DNA from 2 places in the Variovorax sp. Soil_C_26 genome. Region 1 is predicted to be linked to the other one. Evidence: riboswitches for the same ligand, from Rfam matches in the RefSeq annotation. Region 1 holds a riboswitch; the other holds the start of a gene.
The links. A riboswitch is a leader RNA that binds a small molecule or an ion and turns the genes downstream of it on or off. The one in region 1 is predicted to bind glycine.
Positions count from the first base shown of each region.

Region 2: it holds a riboswitch for glycine, as region 1 does, so the genes downstream of both, gcvT (glycine cleavage system aminomethyltransferase GcvT) here and AC3A6G_RS22570 (D-amino acid dehydrogenase) in region 1, are expected to answer to the same signal.

Region 1 covers NZ_JBDGJC010000009.1:77,932-85,565, reverse strand. Annotated here, with positions in the region: gene rfbA (glucose-1-phosphate thymidylyltransferase RfbA) at 1-399, opposite strand, end outside; gene rfbD (dTDP-4-dehydrorhamnose reductase) at 430-1,320, opposite strand; gene rfbB (dTDP-glucose 4,6-dehydratase) at 1,317-2,387, opposite strand; glycine riboswitch at 2,481-2,577, shown strand; glycine riboswitch at 2,581-2,686, shown strand; gene AC3A6G_RS22570 (D-amino acid dehydrogenase) at 2,775-4,091, shown strand; gene AC3A6G_RS22565 (FIST signal transduction protein) at 4,123-5,403, opposite strand; gene AC3A6G_RS22560 (PhaM family polyhydroxyalkanoate granule multifunctional regulatory protein) at 5,450-6,109, opposite strand; gene AC3A6G_RS22555 (aminotransferase-like domain-containing protein) at 6,198-7,613, opposite strand.
Region 2 covers NZ_JBDGJC010000001.1:206,508-214,141, forward strand. Annotated here, with positions in the region: gene AC3A6G_RS00905 (DUF4019 domain-containing protein) at 1-736, shown strand, start outside; gene AC3A6G_RS00910 (hypothetical protein) at 840-1,352, shown strand; gene AC3A6G_RS00915 (Bug family tripartite tricarboxylate transporter substrate binding protein) at 1,384-2,370, opposite strand; gene AC3A6G_RS00920 (amidase) at 2,426-3,898, opposite strand; partial or broken gene AC3A6G_RS00925 (LysR family transcriptional regulator) at 4,015-4,917, shown strand; glycine riboswitch at 4,953-5,043, shown strand; glycine riboswitch at 5,056-5,170, shown strand; gene gcvT (glycine cleavage system aminomethyltransferase GcvT) at 5,218-6,390, shown strand; gene gcvH (glycine cleavage system protein GcvH) at 6,429-6,800, shown strand; gene gcvP (aminomethyl-transferring glycine dehydrogenase) at 6,877-7,634, shown strand, end outside.

The DNA.
Region 1 (7,634 bases):
GTCCTTGGCATCGGCACCCGAGAGCAGATGCGCGAGGTCATGCCCGTAGAAGATGTTGTCGCCCAGCACCAGCGCGCTCGCCTCGTTGGCCACGAACTTCTCGCCGATGATGAACGCCTGCGCCAGACCATCGGGGCTGGGCTGCACCGCGTATTGCAGGTTCAGGCCCCATTGGCTGCCGTCGCCCAGCAACTGCTGGAAACGAGGCGTGTCCTGCGGCGTGCTGATGATCAGGATGTCACGCATGCCGCCGAGCATCAGCGTGCTCAGCGGGTAGTAGATCATCGGCTTGTCGTACACCGGCAGCAGCTGCTTGCTCATCGCGAGCGTGGCGGGATGCAGGCGGGTGCCGGAGCCGCCGGCCAGGATGATGCCCTTGCGTTTTGTCGTCGTGGTCATTGTTGGGTCTTCTTTCCCTTTTTGTTGTCTTCAGAGCGTCTCGCGCAGCATGCGTGCCACGCCGTCCTGCCATGGCGGCAGCCGCAGGCCGAAGGTCGATTGCAGCTTCGTGGTGTCGAGGCGCGAGTTGTGCGGACGCCTGGCGGGCGTGGGGAAGGCGCTCGTAGGCACGGGGTCGACCGCATCGGGCCCCGCCTTCAGCTCGACGCCGGCCGTCTTCGCTTGCTCGATGACGAAACGCGCATAGCCATGCCAGGTGGTGACGCCACCAGCCACCGCGTGATAGAGGCCCGCCTTGGCGGGGTCCTGCAAGGTCGCGCGGATCGCATGCGCGGTCAGGTCGGCCAGCAGCTCTGCGCCGGTCGGCGCGCCGAACTGGTCATCGATGACGGTCAGCTTGTCGCGCTCCTTGGCCAGGCGCAGCATGGTCTTGGCGAAGTTGCCGCCGCGCGCCGCATACACCCAACTGGTGCGGAAGATCAGGTGCCTCGCGCAGTGTGTGGCCACCAGCTGCTCGCCCTCGAGCTTGGTGCTGCCATACACGCTCAAGGGGCCGGTCGCATCGTCTTCCTTCCAGGGCGTGCTGCCGCTGCCGTCGAAGACGTAGTCGGTCGAGTAATGCACCATCAGCGCCCCGACCTGTTGCGCCGCCTCAGCCACCACGCCCGGCGAGGTGGCGTTGAGCTTGCGCGCGAACTCGGGCTCGCTTTCGGCCTTGTCGACGGCCGTGTGCGCCGCCGCATTCACGATGACATCGGGTCGCACCTTGCGCACCGTCTCGGCGAGTTGTTCGGGTCGGCTGAAGTCGGCGTGAAGCTCTGTGCTGTCGAAGTCGAGCGCGACGAGTTCGCCCAGCGGCGCGAGGCTGCGCTGCAGCTCCCAGCCGACCTGTCCGCCCTTGCCCAGCAGCAGCAGCTTCATGCGGCGTCCTTCGTGTCGTACTGCTTCTCGACCCATTCGCGGTAGGCGCCGCTTTGCACGTTGCGCACCCATTCGCCGTTGGCCAGGTACCACTCGACGGTCTTGCGGATGCCGGTGTCGAAGGTCTCGGCCGGCTTCCAGCCGAGCTCGCGCTCGAGCTTGCGCGCGTCGATGGCGTAGCGCCGGTCATGGCCGGGACGGTCGGTGACGTAGCTGATCTGCTCCTTGTAGGGCTTGCCGTCGGCGCGCGGGCGCAGCTCGTCGAGCAGCGCACACACCGTGTTGACGATCTCGATGTTGGGCTTCTCGTTCCAGCCGCCTACGTTGTAGGTCTCGCCGAGTCGGCCGGCTTCGAGCACGCGGCGGATGGCGCTGCAGTGGTCCTTCACGTAGAGCCAGTCGCGTACCTGCATGCCGTCGCCATACACCGGCAGCGGCTTGCCGGCGAGTGCATTGACGATCATCAGCGGGATCAGCTTCTCGGGAAAGTGGAACGGCCCGTAGTTGTTCGAGCAGTTGGTGGTGACCACCGGCAGGCCGTAGGTATGGTGCCAGGCGCGCACAAGGTGGTCGCTCGCGGCCTTGCTGGCCGAATACGGGCTGTTGGGCTCGTACTTGTTGTCTTCGGCGAAGGCGGGATCGGTCTTCGAGAGCGAGCCATAGACCTCGTCGGTCGACACGTGCAGGAAGCGGAACGCGGCCTTCTGGTCGGCCGGCAGCGCGTTCCAATGGCCGCGCACCGACTCGAGCAGCCGGAAGGTGCCGAGCACGTTGGTCTGCACGAAGTCCTCGGGGCCGTGGATCGAGCGGTCCACATGCGATTCGGCGGCGAAGTTGACCACCGCGCGGACCTTGTGTTCGGCCAGCAGGCGATCGAGGAGCGCGCTGTCGCCGATGTCGCCCTGCACGAAGATGTGCCGGGCATCGCCCTTGAGGGAGGCGAGCGTCTCGAGGTTGCCCGCGTAGGTCAGCTTGTCGAGGTTGACGACCGGTTCATCGCTCTGCGCGAGCCAGTCGAGTACGAAATTGGCGCCGATGAAGCCGGCGCCGCCGGTTACCAGGATCATGGAGTCCCCTGCTGAAATGGAACGATCGCCACCCGGCGATTGAACAGGCGATTATCCCATCGGGCCAGGGCGATCATGTCGCCCGCATACAATCGCGCCACTGCAGGAGAGCGGACAACATGCGTTGTCCCACCGAAGGCGCAAACTCCCATAAACGCTCAGGTCGGCCGAAGAGGCCTGTACTGCACCAACTGACACGCCGTCTGGAGAGACGTCACCCCGCGTGACGCGCCGAAGGAGCAAACCCGCTGCGGGCGCAGCGGGTGAATCTCTCAGGTACCGAGGACAGGGGGAGCGGCAACTTGGACGGCGATCGTCCGGTTGCTCGCTATGCAAAGCACAGCGACCCCGCCGCCATCCAAGCGCACCTCGAAAGAAGTACCTGAAATGCGCGTGATCGTTCTTGGCGCCGGCCTGCTCGGCGTGACCTCGGCCTATTACCTTCAACAGCTCGGCCACGATGTGACCGTGATCGACCGGCAAGCCACGCCGGCCGCAGAAACCAGCTTCGCCAATGGCGGGCAGATCTCCGTCAGCCATGCCGAACCGTGGGCCAATCCGGGCGCCCCGCTCAAGGTGCTGCAGTGGCTCGGCAAGGAAGACGCACCGCTGCTGTTCCGCGTGCGCGCCGACATGCGCCAGTGGCTCTGGGGCCTGCAGTTTCTGCGCGAATGCACACCGGCGCGCACCCGGCACAACATCGAGCAGATCGTGCGGCTGGGCACCTACAGCCGCGAGGTGCTGCAGCAGCTGCGCCGCGACACCAGTCTGGCGTACGACCAGCGCACGCAAGGCATCCTGCACTTCTACACGACCCAGAAGGAGTTCGATGCCGCCCTCGCGCCGGCCGAGCAGATGCGCGCGCTGGGCTGCGAGCGGCAGGTGATCTCGGCCGACGAGGCCGTGGCCATCGAGCCCGCGCTCGCGCACATCCGGCCGAAGCTGGCCGGCGCCACCTACACCGCAGAAGACGAGTCGGGCGATGCGAACCTCTTTGCGCGCGAACTCGCCAGGCTCGCCGCAGCGGCCGGGGTGAAGTTCCTCATGAGCCACACGGTGACCGCGCTGCGCGAGGCCGGCGGCCGGCTCGACCATGTCGAGGCGACCGACCCCGAAGGCCGCTTCCAGCGCATCGGCGGCGATGCGTTCGTGCTCGCGATGGGCTCGCTGAGCCCGCTCGTCGCGGCGCCGCTCGGCATCCGCTTGCCGATCTATCCGGCCAAGGGCTACTCGGTGACGCTGCCGGTCAAGGACGCCTCGAAGGCGCACCAGGTCTCGCTCACCGACGACGAATTCAAGCTCGTGTTCTCGCGCTACACCTCGCCGGGCGCCGAGGGGGGCGACCGCCTGCGCATTGCGGGCACGGCCGAACTCAACGGCTACGACCGCGACCTGAACCGCGTGCGCTGCGAGGCCATCGTGCGCCGCGTCGAAGAACTGTTCCCCGGCGCGGGCGACACCACACAAGCGCAGTTCTGGACCGGCCTGCGCCCCGCGACGCCGAGCAACGTACCGATGATCGGCAAGACGAAGCTGCCGAACCTGTACCTCAACACCGGCCACGGCACGCTGGGCTGGACGCATGCCTGCGGATCGGGCAAATCGATCGCGCGCATCGTGACCGGGCTCGCGCCCGAAGTCGATTTCGCATTCACGGGAATGCCGCGGCCGGCGCACGGGGTCATGGCGGCGGCCGTGGGCTGAGCCAGGGCCGACTGAACACGGACTTCGGCGTTCAGTCGGCGGCCGCAAACACCGTCAGCACGCCGGTGTACCCATACAGCCGGTGCCGCGCGATCTCGCCGGCCGCGAAGAAACCGACCAGCGGCACGTCGCCGAGCGCATGCCGCACGATCTGCAGTTCGGCGCCGGGTGCGCCGAAATGCGGACCGCCGCGCCCCGAGCAGCTCACGTATACCGCGCCGGCGATGCGGCGTGCCGGATGCGGCGCGGCCTCGGCCTCCCCGGCCGCCACGGCGCGCGCGGTGGCCAGCGTCTGCTCCTCGGGCTCGAGCTCTTCGCGGATCTCGGCGCAGATGCGCATCAGGTCCGCACGCGCGGCCTGCGCGTTGCGGCGGCAGAAGCTCAGCCGCATGCCGGCTTCGGCCACGTCGGCGATCGCCACGCCGCGGCGCGTCGGATCGAGCCCGATGATGTGACGTACCAGCACGTCGGCGCCCAGGTCGCCGGTACGGCGGATGCCGTCGCTGCCCGCATCGGCCAGGCCCACCAGCGTGTTGCGCACCGCGTCGATGGCCTCCTGCGGCCGTTCGAGCGACACCTGCAGCTCCGCCAGCAGCACGTCGAGCGCCGGCTCGCCGTCGAGTTTGAGCAGCAGGTTGCCGTCGGCCTCGGTGATCACGCGCTCGCGCCCGGCCCCCGCGCGCAGCGGCTGGCAGCCCTGCGTGACGCGCGACACCAGCCGCACGCCCTCGCCGAACACCACGCCCGACATCCCGCCCGAGAACACGCCGCCCGCGGCGCCATGGCCGCGGATGTTGCCGTTGCCGCCGACCGCGAACTGCAGCGCGCCGGCCCGGCCCGACGACAGCCCGCCGAACAGGTAGCCGGTGTCGGTGCGGCCCGCCATTTCACCGATCAGTTCGGGCAGGTCGGGTGTCGCGGGGTCTGCATGCACGAGCGCGGTATGGGCCTCGAAACCGCTCATTTCCGAGCTGCCGAGCGGCGCGACGCCCGAGAACACGCGGTACTGGTCGCTCGGCAGCGCGCACAGCATGAGGCTCAGGCCGGGCTCGTCGAAGTACTCGGCGTTGTTGGCCGCCACGCCGACGCCGACCGTGCCCGACCAGTCGGTCACTTCGGGCAGCTCGGCGCTCAGGTGATCGAGGATCTCCTGCGCGTCCGAGGCGTAGTGATCGGTGATGTAGAGCAGGCCGAGCGTCGGCGACGGGGCGTATTCGGGCAGCGCCATCTGCGCGCGCAGCTGCGCCAGCACGAGGCCGGCGGCCATGCGCCATTGCGGATGGGTGGCGTGGCCGGAAGGAAACAGTTTCATGGTGCGTGCCTTCCGTTCTTTTTCTCGAAGGAGAGCATGTAAGAGATCAACGCCCGCCGGTGGTTCGCTTGCGCGTGGCGGTGGGCGTCTTTTTGGGTGGGGTTTTCTTCGCAGTGGCCGTCCTGGCGGCGGGTTTCTGCGTTGTTGCGGACGGGCTGCCGCGCATGGCCTTGCCGACCGCATCGGCCATCGGTTGCGCCATGGCGGGCACCTTGAGCTGGGCCGCGTCCTGCAGCGCCGAGTTCGCGATCTGCTGGAACTGCTCGGTCAGCGAGCCCCACCACTGCATCGGATCGACCACGCCGGGCGCCGGCGCTTCATCGGCCCCCGCCGCAGGCTCTGCCGCTACCGACCGGGGCACGGCGGCAGCGGGTTCCGCGGCCGCCTGTTTCGAGAAGGCGCTCGCGATGTCCTCCATGCGCACGTTCATGCCGCGCAGAGTCGAGAGCGTCATCTTCTGCACCTCCAGCGCCTGGACCGTGGCCTTCAGCGCATGGCCGTTCTGCTCGAGCCAGTACTGCACCGTCTTGAGTTCCTGGATGCGCTTGTCGAGTTCTTCCACGCTCAGCGTGGGCGCCACCCAGCTCGCCAGGCTCGGCAGCCCGGGGGCGGCCGCCGGGTTTGCGCCGCCCCCGGCGAGGTTCTTCAGAAAGTCGAACCCGGGGACGAACTGGCTGAAATCGAAGGGCTGGCTGGCGTTGCTCATGAGGCGGTCTCCGAAGGGGTTGTCCTGTGGTGCCAGCTTACTCCAACGCACGGCCTTTTCGCCCGCGCGGACAAGCGTTGCGCACGGGTCAAAGCTCCGCGCGCACCTTGCTGAACACCTTCCAGAAGGCCGCATCCTGCGAGGTCGCGAAATTGATGCGCATCAGCGTGCTCGGGGGACGCCGCGCATGGAACAGCGAACCCGGCGCCAGCAGGTAGCCTTGGTCGAGCATGCGCTGCGTGAGCGCGTCGGTGTCGACGCCCGTGTCGACCCAGCCGAACAGCCCCGCGGGCTCCGACGCGAAGCGGCAGCCGTGCGCCATCGCAAGCTTCACCGCGCGCCCCCGCGCGCCGTCGAGACGGATGCGCACGCGCTCCGAATGCCGACGCAGCTGGCCCTGGTCGATGCACCACGACAAGGCCCGCTCGAACAGCGTGGGCGTGGTCAGCGTGGCCAGCAGCTTGGTCTCGAGCAGCCGATCCTTCAGCTCGGCCGAGGCCGCGAGATAGCCGATGCGCCAGTTGGGCGCGAGGATCTTCGCGAAGCCGCTGACGTAGATGGTGCGCTGCAACCCGTCTAGCGCGCAGAGCCGCGTCGCATGCTCGGGCGCTAGGTGGCTGTAGGTGTCGTCCTCGACGATGTGGAAGTCGTGCTCGTTGGCGAGCTTCAGAATCCGGTGCGCGCTGCCCGGCGTGAGGCTGTAGCCGGTCGGGTTGTGCAGCACGCTCACGCTCACGAAGAGCTTGGGGCTGTGCAGCGCGCAGTACTGGGCCATCACCTCGAGGTCGGGCCCGTCGGCGCGGCGCGGTACCGGAAGAATGCGCATGCCCATCGCCTCGAGCCGCGCAAACTCGAGCGCCCATCCGGGCTCCTCGACCATCACCGGATCGCCCGCGCGCAGCAGCGTGCGGCTCACGATGTCGAGCGCATGCGTGGCGCCCACCGTCGTCACGATCTGGTCGGGCGCCGCGGGCACGTTGATGCCGACGAGCCGGTTCGACAGGCTGCGTCGCAGCGCGGCATCGCCCGAAGGTTCGCCGTATTGCAGCGAGAGTTCCTGCAGCGCCGCGGTGTTGGTCATGCGGCGCACTGCCGTCGGCATGAAGGTCGAGGCCATCCAGTCGGGCGGAAACACGCCCATGCCGGGCTGCGGCTTGTCGCTCGGCCGGTGGAACATGCTGCGGATCAGCGAACTCGCGTCGGCCGGCACGCGCGATCCCATCATCTGCATGACCCTCGGCGCCACGCTGGCCGAGCGGGCGTCCTGGGCGGGCGCCGCATCGCGCACATAGAAGCCGCGCTGGCGGCGCGCCTCGATCAGGCCCTGCGCCAGCAGCTGGTCGTAGGCAGCGACCACGGTGTAGGGGCTCACGCCCTGCTGGCGCGCGCATTCGCGCACCGAAGGCAGGCGCGCACCGGGCGGCAGCAGCCGCGTGCGGATGCGCTCCGCCAGCCGGTCGGCCAATTGCCCTGTCAGCGACTGGGTGGGGGTTCGTGTCAACATCTGCGCGGCGCCTGTGTCGAT
Region 2 (7,634 bases), on a different contig from region 1:
TGAAGACCGCTTCGGGCCGCTGTGGGACAACGCATCACGCGTGCTCAAGTCGCGCGTGCCGCGCGCCGCCTTCGTCGACACCACGCGCAAGGCGCGCCAGACGCTCGGCGCCGTGAAGCAGCGCGACTGGCAGAGCGTGACGCGCCGCACCACCAGCGCCGACGGCAGCCTGCAGGACCTGCCCGCCGGCACCTATGCCAACGTAGAGTTCGTCACGCTGCTGGCCGATGGCAAGGCGGGTTCCGAGAAGCTCAGCTTTTCGCTCGATGAGGGCAAGCGCTGGCGATTTACGGGGTACGTGGCGTTTCGGCCCGAGGCCTCGGCGGCGTCGGCCGCACCGGCACCGACTGCCAGGGCTGCTTCTGCAGCGGCGGAATCTCCCCCCACGACGGCCGGCACCGCCATCGCCGAAGTCGATGCCGCGGTGCGCGCCTGGGCCGCCGCCTGGGCCGCCAAGGACCTGGACCGCTACTTCGCCGTCTATGCGCCGGAGGCGGTGCCGAGCGGCAAGCTCGACCGCCGCGGCTGGGAAGCCGACCGGCGCAAGCGCATCGAGGGCAAGTCGCGCATCGAGGTGGGTGTCGACGACCTCGTCATCAGCATCCATGGCACCACCGCCACCGCGCACTTCAAGCAGACCTACCGCGCCGATGCGCTGAACGACACGAGCCGCAAGACGCTCGAGTTCCAGCGCGTGGACGACCGCTGGCTCATCCGCCGCGAAACCGCGGGCTGAGTCCGGGCGCCGCCGAAGCCTTCGCCATGTAAGGCAAAAGCTTCATCAAGATGTCACCGCGCGCCGCGATGCTTCAGCCCTCGAATTCCAGGGCTGTTGCGCCATGTTCCCCATCAAGACCGACAAGGCACGCGACGAACTCCGGGGCGGCCAGCGCACCCTGACGCAGCGCGAACGCGCGCTGCTGCTGATGGCCGACGGCCGTCGCTCGCTGAGCGACTTCGCCCCGCTGTTCGCGAGCCGCGGCGACGCCGAGCAGGCGCTGCAGGCGCTCGCGCACCGCGGCTACCTGCAGTTTCCCGCGCCTGCCGCCCTCATCGCACAGCCCGCCGCTGCGCCCGGCAACGCCGCCGACACCTTCGACGGCAAGCGCTCCCTCGCCACCACGCGGATGTTCCTGTTCGACATCTGCGAGCGCATGTTCGTGCGGCGCGATCCGGCGTTCGCGCTGCAGATGCGCGACGCGCTGCGCGAGGCGCGCGACCGCGAGGCGATGCTGGAGATCGCGGCATTGATGCTGGCCGAGGTCGAGAAGACCGCGGGCGCGGAGCGGGCCGAGTCGCTGCGCGAGCGCATTGAAAAATTGCTGCCGTCGGCAGCACAGGCCGTTCATTGAACCGGTCGTCGGCGGGCGTCGGAGACCCTGCTCAGTCGACCTGGATGTTGGCCTGCGCGGCCACGGCCCGCATCTTCGGGAGCTCGCGCTCGACGCGCTCGCGCACCGCACTGGCCGGGCCCCATGCCGGCGTGAGCCCCATCTCGACGAGCTTCTTCTGGAAGCCGGGCTCGCGCATGCTCGCGGCCAGCGCTGCCTCGAGCTTCGCCTGCACGGGCGCGGGCAGTCCCGCAGGCGCCAGCAGCGCGAACCAGGTGCTCATGTCGAACCCGGGATAGCCGCTCTCTGCCATCGTCGGCACGTCGGGCAGCAGCGCCAGGCGTTTCGCGCCGAGCGCGGCGATCGGCCGGATGCGCCCGGCCTTGACGAGCGGCGCCGACGCGACCACCGTGTCCACCGCCACCTGCACCTGTCCGCCCATCAGCGCCGTGAGGCTCGGTGAACTGCCGTTGTACGGCACATGGACCATCTGGATGCCGGTCGCCGACTTGAGCATCTCGCCGCCGAAATGCACCGACGAGCCGGTGCCGAAGCTACCGTACGAGAACTTGTCGGGCGCAGCCTTGGCCTGGGCCACGATGTCCTTGAGCGAACTGCCCGGCGTGTCGTTGCCGGCCACCAGCAGCAGCCCCATGTCGGCCACCAACCCGAGCGGCGTGAAGCTCGCGAGCGGGTCATACGGAAGGTTCGGGCGGATCGCCGGGTTCAGCGTGAGCGTGGTGCTGGCGCCCAGCAGCAGCGTGTAGCCGTCGGCGGGCGCCTTGGCCACCAGCGAGGCCGCGACGACCGTAGACGCACCGGGGCGGTTTTCGACCACGATCGGCTGCCCGAGCTTCTCGCCCATCGCGTTGGCCATCAGCCGGCCGAGGATGTCGGTCGCGCCGCCCGGCGAATAGGGCACCACCAGCTTGATCGGACGATCGGGAAAGCCCTGCTGGGCCAGCGCCATCGCGGGCACCGCGCATGCCGCGGCAGCGACGAACGCAAGGGAGAGGAAACGGGAACGACGGAGAGACATGGCGGTGCAAAGCTCCAGTTGGCAGGCAAGAAAAACGGAAGAGGCGAGACGGCGGTCAGCCGAGCAAGGGGCTTCGCACCCGTGCGTGACCGCTGGCCTCGTCGTAGGCATGGCCGATCTGCAGCACGGCCGCGTCGGCCTGCACCGGGCCGATGATCTGCAGGCCGGCAGGCAGGCCGCCGGCACCGAAGCCGGCGGGCGCCGCCAGTGCCGGCAGGCCGGCCATGGTGGCGGGAACCACTGCCTGCATCCAGCGGTGGTAGGTGTCCATCGCGCGGCCGCCCACCTCGTGCGGCCAGTCGAGCACCAGGTCGAAGGGGAACACCTGCGCCGATGGCATCACGAGGAAGTCGAACTGCGCGAACAGCCCGCGCAGTGCCTGGTACCAGGCCGAGCGCGTGCGCGCGGCGTCATACACCTGCATGCCGCTCAGCTGCAGGCCGCGCTCGATCTCCCACACCGCCTCGGGCTTGAGCAGCGCGCGCCGTGCCGGGTCATGGTAGAGCGCGGCATTGGCGCCCGCCACCGCAAAGCTGCGCAGGTCGATCCAGGCGCGCCACAACTGCTCGAGGTCGAAGGCCGGCAGCACCGCCTCGACGCTGCAGCCGGCCGCCTCGAAATGCCGCAGCGCCGCGGCGCAGGTGTCGAGCACGCCGGGCTCGGTGGGCAGATGGCCGCCCAGGTCGCCGAGCCAGCCGATGCGCGTGCCGCGGAAGTCGCGCGCCAGCGGTTGCAGGAAGTCGCTGCCCTTCGCCTGTCGGTGCGTGAGCGGCAGCCGGGCGTCGAAACCGGCCTGCACGGCCAGCAGCATGGCCAGGTCGGGGATGTTGCGCGCCATCGGACCGGCGACGCTGAATTGCTGGAAGAAGACCTCTTCGGTGGGACCGTGCGGCACGCAGCCGATCGAGGTGCGCAGGCCATACACGTTGTTGAAGGCCGCCGGCGTGCGCAGCGATCCCATCATGTCGGAGCCGTCGGCCACCGGCAGCATGCGCAGCGCCACCGCCACGCCGGCGCCGCCGCTGCTGCCGCCTGCCGAGCGGGCCGGGTCGAAGGCGTTGCGCGTGGCGCCGTACACCGGGTTGTAGGTGTGGCCGCCGAGCCCGAACTCGGGCGTGTTGGTGCGGCCGACGAACAGCGCGCCGCCGGCACGCATGCGTTCGAACACCACCGCGTCGGCCGGCGTGACCTGGCCACGGAAGATCGGCGAGCCGCGCGTGGTGACCATGCCGGCCACGGGCATGATGTCCTTCGGCGCCTGCGGGAAGCCATGCATCGGCCCCAGGCTGCGGCCCTGCCCCAGTTGGTCGTCGCGCTCGCGGGCCTGGGCGTGCAGCGCATCGCGGTCGGCGTGCGCCACGATGGCATTGACCACCGGATTGAGCCGGTCGATCTGCGCCAGGTAGGCATCGAGCACTTCGACGCACGAGACCTCGCGCGAATGGATGGCATGCGAAAGCGCTGTGGCGCTGAGTTCCACGATGGCCGAAGCCACCGGCGCCGGCGTGGCCGATCGGGGTTTGTGCATGCCTCTCCTGCGGAAAAATGACGGGACGAAGTCAGAATAAGCGCCCGCCAGCCATACGACAATCGCCGTTTGTTGCAAGAATCGTTGCGTTTTACGCAAACCTAGGAAGGTTTTCGATGCTGTCCGACCGACTGCAGGACACGGCGCTGCGCTACTTTCTCGAGGTGGTTCGCAGCGGCTCCGTGAGCGAGGCCGCCTCGCGGCTCAGCGTGTCGCCCTCGGCCGTAAGCCGGCAGGTGGCGGCATTGGAAGAACTGCTCGGCGTGCCGCTGTTCGAGCGGCACGCGCGCGGCATGGCGCCCAGCGCCGCCGGCGAACTGCTGGCCGCGCATGCGCGCCGCGGCGCGATGGAGGCCGACCGCGTGGTGTCCGACATCCAGGCGCTGCAGGGTCTGCGCCGGGGCCTGGTGCGCCTGGCCAGTTCGTCCGGCTTCGCCATCGAGTTCCTGCCCGGCGCGATGGCCGAATTCCGTGCCCGCCACCCTGGCATCCTGTTCCACCTCCGCGTGGTGGCGCCGGCCCAGGTAACCGCGGCGGTGCGCAATGGCGACGTGGACATCGGCCTCACCTACAGCCGGGCTGCCGAGCGCGACATCCAGGTGCAGCACATGCAGGCGGCGCCCGTCCACGCGATCATGCGGCCCGACCATCCGCTCGCGCGCTTTTCCACCGTCACGCTGGCGCAGATGCATCCGCATCCGATCGCCCTGCCAGAGCGCGACAACACGGTGCGCCAGTTGTTCGACATCGGCTGCAGCCAGCGGCGGCTGGTGTTCGACCCGGTGCTGGTCAGCAACCATTTCGAGTCGCTCACCAACTTCGTGCTGCACGGCGGCGGCCTGTCGATTTCGGGCGAGGTGACGGTGCGCGACCGTGCGCGGCGCGGCGAGCTGCATGCCGCACCGATCCGCGAGCGCGGCATGAACGGCCGCGCCGTCGAGGTCCAGACCCTCGCCGGACGCACGCTGCCACAGGGCGTCAGCGCCTTTCTCGACCATCTGCGTGCGGAACTGCCGCCGTCCCGCGCGGCCGGCCCGCAGCGCGATCCACTACACTCGCCGGGTCAGGAGAGAGCTTCGCCACGCGAGGCCGCCGAAGGCGCAGGGAACCCCCGAACGCTCAGGCAAAAGGACTGACACAGCGACAGCGAACGCCGTCGCTTCCTTGCTGGAGAGAGGCCGTTGCAGCGCGCGTTTGCGGCGACGGCCCACCGAAGGAGCAAACCCCGATCGTGGGGCGAATCTCTCAGGTAAAGCGGACAGCAGGGGTGGCCCATGGCTTGCGCCATGGAATTCGACTGCCCCTTTGGAGAGTGCCCCGTGGCTGCTTCCGCTGACCAACAACAACCATTGCTCAAGACCCCGCTGCACGACCTGCACGTCGAGCTCGGCGCCCGCATGGTGCCGTTCGCCGGCTATTCGATGCCGGTGCAGTACCCCGCCGGCCTGATGGCCGAGCACCGCCATACGCGCGAGCAGGCCGGGCTGTTCGATATCTCGCACATGGGCCAGTTGCGCCTGGTCGGGCCCGACGCCGCCGCCGCCTTCGAGACGCTGATGCCGGTCGACGTGATCGACCTGGCCCCGGGCAAGCAGCGCTACGGCCTGCTGCTGAACGACGAAGGCGGCATCCTCGACGACCTGATGTTCTTCAACGAGGGGCACGGCTCGCTCTTCGTGATCGTCAACGGCGCCTGCAAGATGGCCGACATCGCGCACATCCAGCAGAAGATCGGCGCACGCTGCGAGGTGCAGCCCCTGCCCGACCACGCGCTGCTCGCGCTGCAGGGGCCGCAGGCCGCCGCGGTGCTCGCAAGGCTCTCGCCCGGCGCCGAGCGCTTCGTGTTCATGACCGGCGGCGCAGTGCAGATCGGCGGCATTCCAGCCTTCGTCACGCGCAGCGGCTACACCGGCGAAGACGGCTTCGAGATCTCGGTCGCCGGCCGTGACGCCGACGCCCTGGCCCGCCTGCTGCTCACCCAGGCCGAGGTCAAGCCGATCGGCCTGGGCGCGCGCAATTCGCTGCGGCTCGAGGCCGGCCTGTGCCTTTACGGCAACGATATCGACACCACCACCACGCCGGTCGAGGCCTCGCTCAACTGGGCGATCCAGAAGGTGCGCCGCGCGGGCGGCGCGCGCGAAGGCGGCTTCCCGGGCGCGGCCCGGGTGCTGGCGCAGTTGGCATCGGCCACGTCGGGCGCGGCCGGCCGCACCGACCACGACACGCTCACGCGCAAGCGCGTTGGCCTGGTGGCGCTCGAGCGCATACCGGTGCGCGACGGCACGGTGCTGCAATCGTTCGAGGGCCAGGACATAGGCCTCGTGACGAGCGGCCTGCTCGGCCCCACGGCCGACCGCCCGGTCGCGATGGGCTACGTGGCCATGGCCTTCGCCGAGCCCGGCACGCGCGTGCAGGCCATCGTGCGGGGCAAGCCCGTTCCGATGGAAGTCTCGGCCATGCCTTTCGTGCCCACGCGCTACTACCGCGGCTGAGCTCGGCATTTCATTTTTTCCACGAGGAGTTTTTTCACATGACCATCAAGTACACCAAGGACCACGAATGGGTCTCGGCCGAAGGCGACGCGGCCACCGTCGGCATCACCGTGCATGCGCAGGATGCGCTCGGCGACGTGGTGTTCGTCGACCTGCCCGACGTGGGCAAGACCTTCGCGCAGGGCGAAGTGGCCGGTGTCGTCGAATCGGTGAAGGCCGCGGCCGACGTGTTCATGCCCGTGTCGGGCGAGATCACCGAAGTGAACGAGGCGCTGCGCGCCGATCCTTCGCTCGCCAACAGCGACCCGCTGGCCGCGGGCTGGTTCTTCAAGGTCAAGCTCAGCGAACCTGCGCAGCTCGACGCGCTGCTCGACGCCGCCTCCTACGACCAGTTCGCAGCCGAGTCCTGATGCACCGCTGAAGACGGGCTGGCCGCACGCGACGCGTCCGGCAGCCCCGCCCTTGCCTTTTCCCCCCGACACCGCCATGCCCACCCCTTCCCTCCCCTCCCTGCAAGAACTCGAGAATGCCGAGGAATTCCTCGCCCGCCACATCGGCATCGATGCGGCCGACGAAGCGCGCATGCTGCCGGTGATCGGCTCGGCCACGCGTGCGGAGCTCATCGACGGCATCGTGCCCGCGGCGATTCGCCGCGCCCGCCCGATGCGGCTGCCGGCGCCCGCCAGCGAAGCGGACGCGCTGGCCGAGATGAAGGCCATCGCGGCGAAGAACAAGGTGTGCAAGAGCTTCATCGGCCAGGGCTACTACGGCACCCACACGCCCGGCGTGATCCTGCGCAACGTGCTCGAGAACCCCGCCTGGTACACCGCCTACACGCCCTACCAGGCCGAGATCTCGCAAGGGCGCATGGAGGCCCTGCTCAATTTCCAAACGATGGTGTGCGACCTGACGGGCATGGCCATCGCCAACGCCTCCATGCTCGACGAGGCCACGGCCGCGGCCGAGGCCATGACGCTCGCCCGGCGCAGCGTCAAGAGCAAGAGCAACGTGTTCCTGGTCTCGGGCGACTGCCATCCGCAGACGATCGAGGTCATCCGCACGCGTGCCGCGCCGCTGGGCATCGAAGTGAAGGTGAGCACGGCGTCCGAGACGCTGCCGCACCTGATGGCGAGCTGCGACTTCTTCGGCGTGCTCGCGCAGTACCCGGCCACCACCGGCCATGTGCACGACCTGCGCCCGCTCGCGGGCCATGCCCACCAGTGCGACGCCGCCTTCTGCGTGGC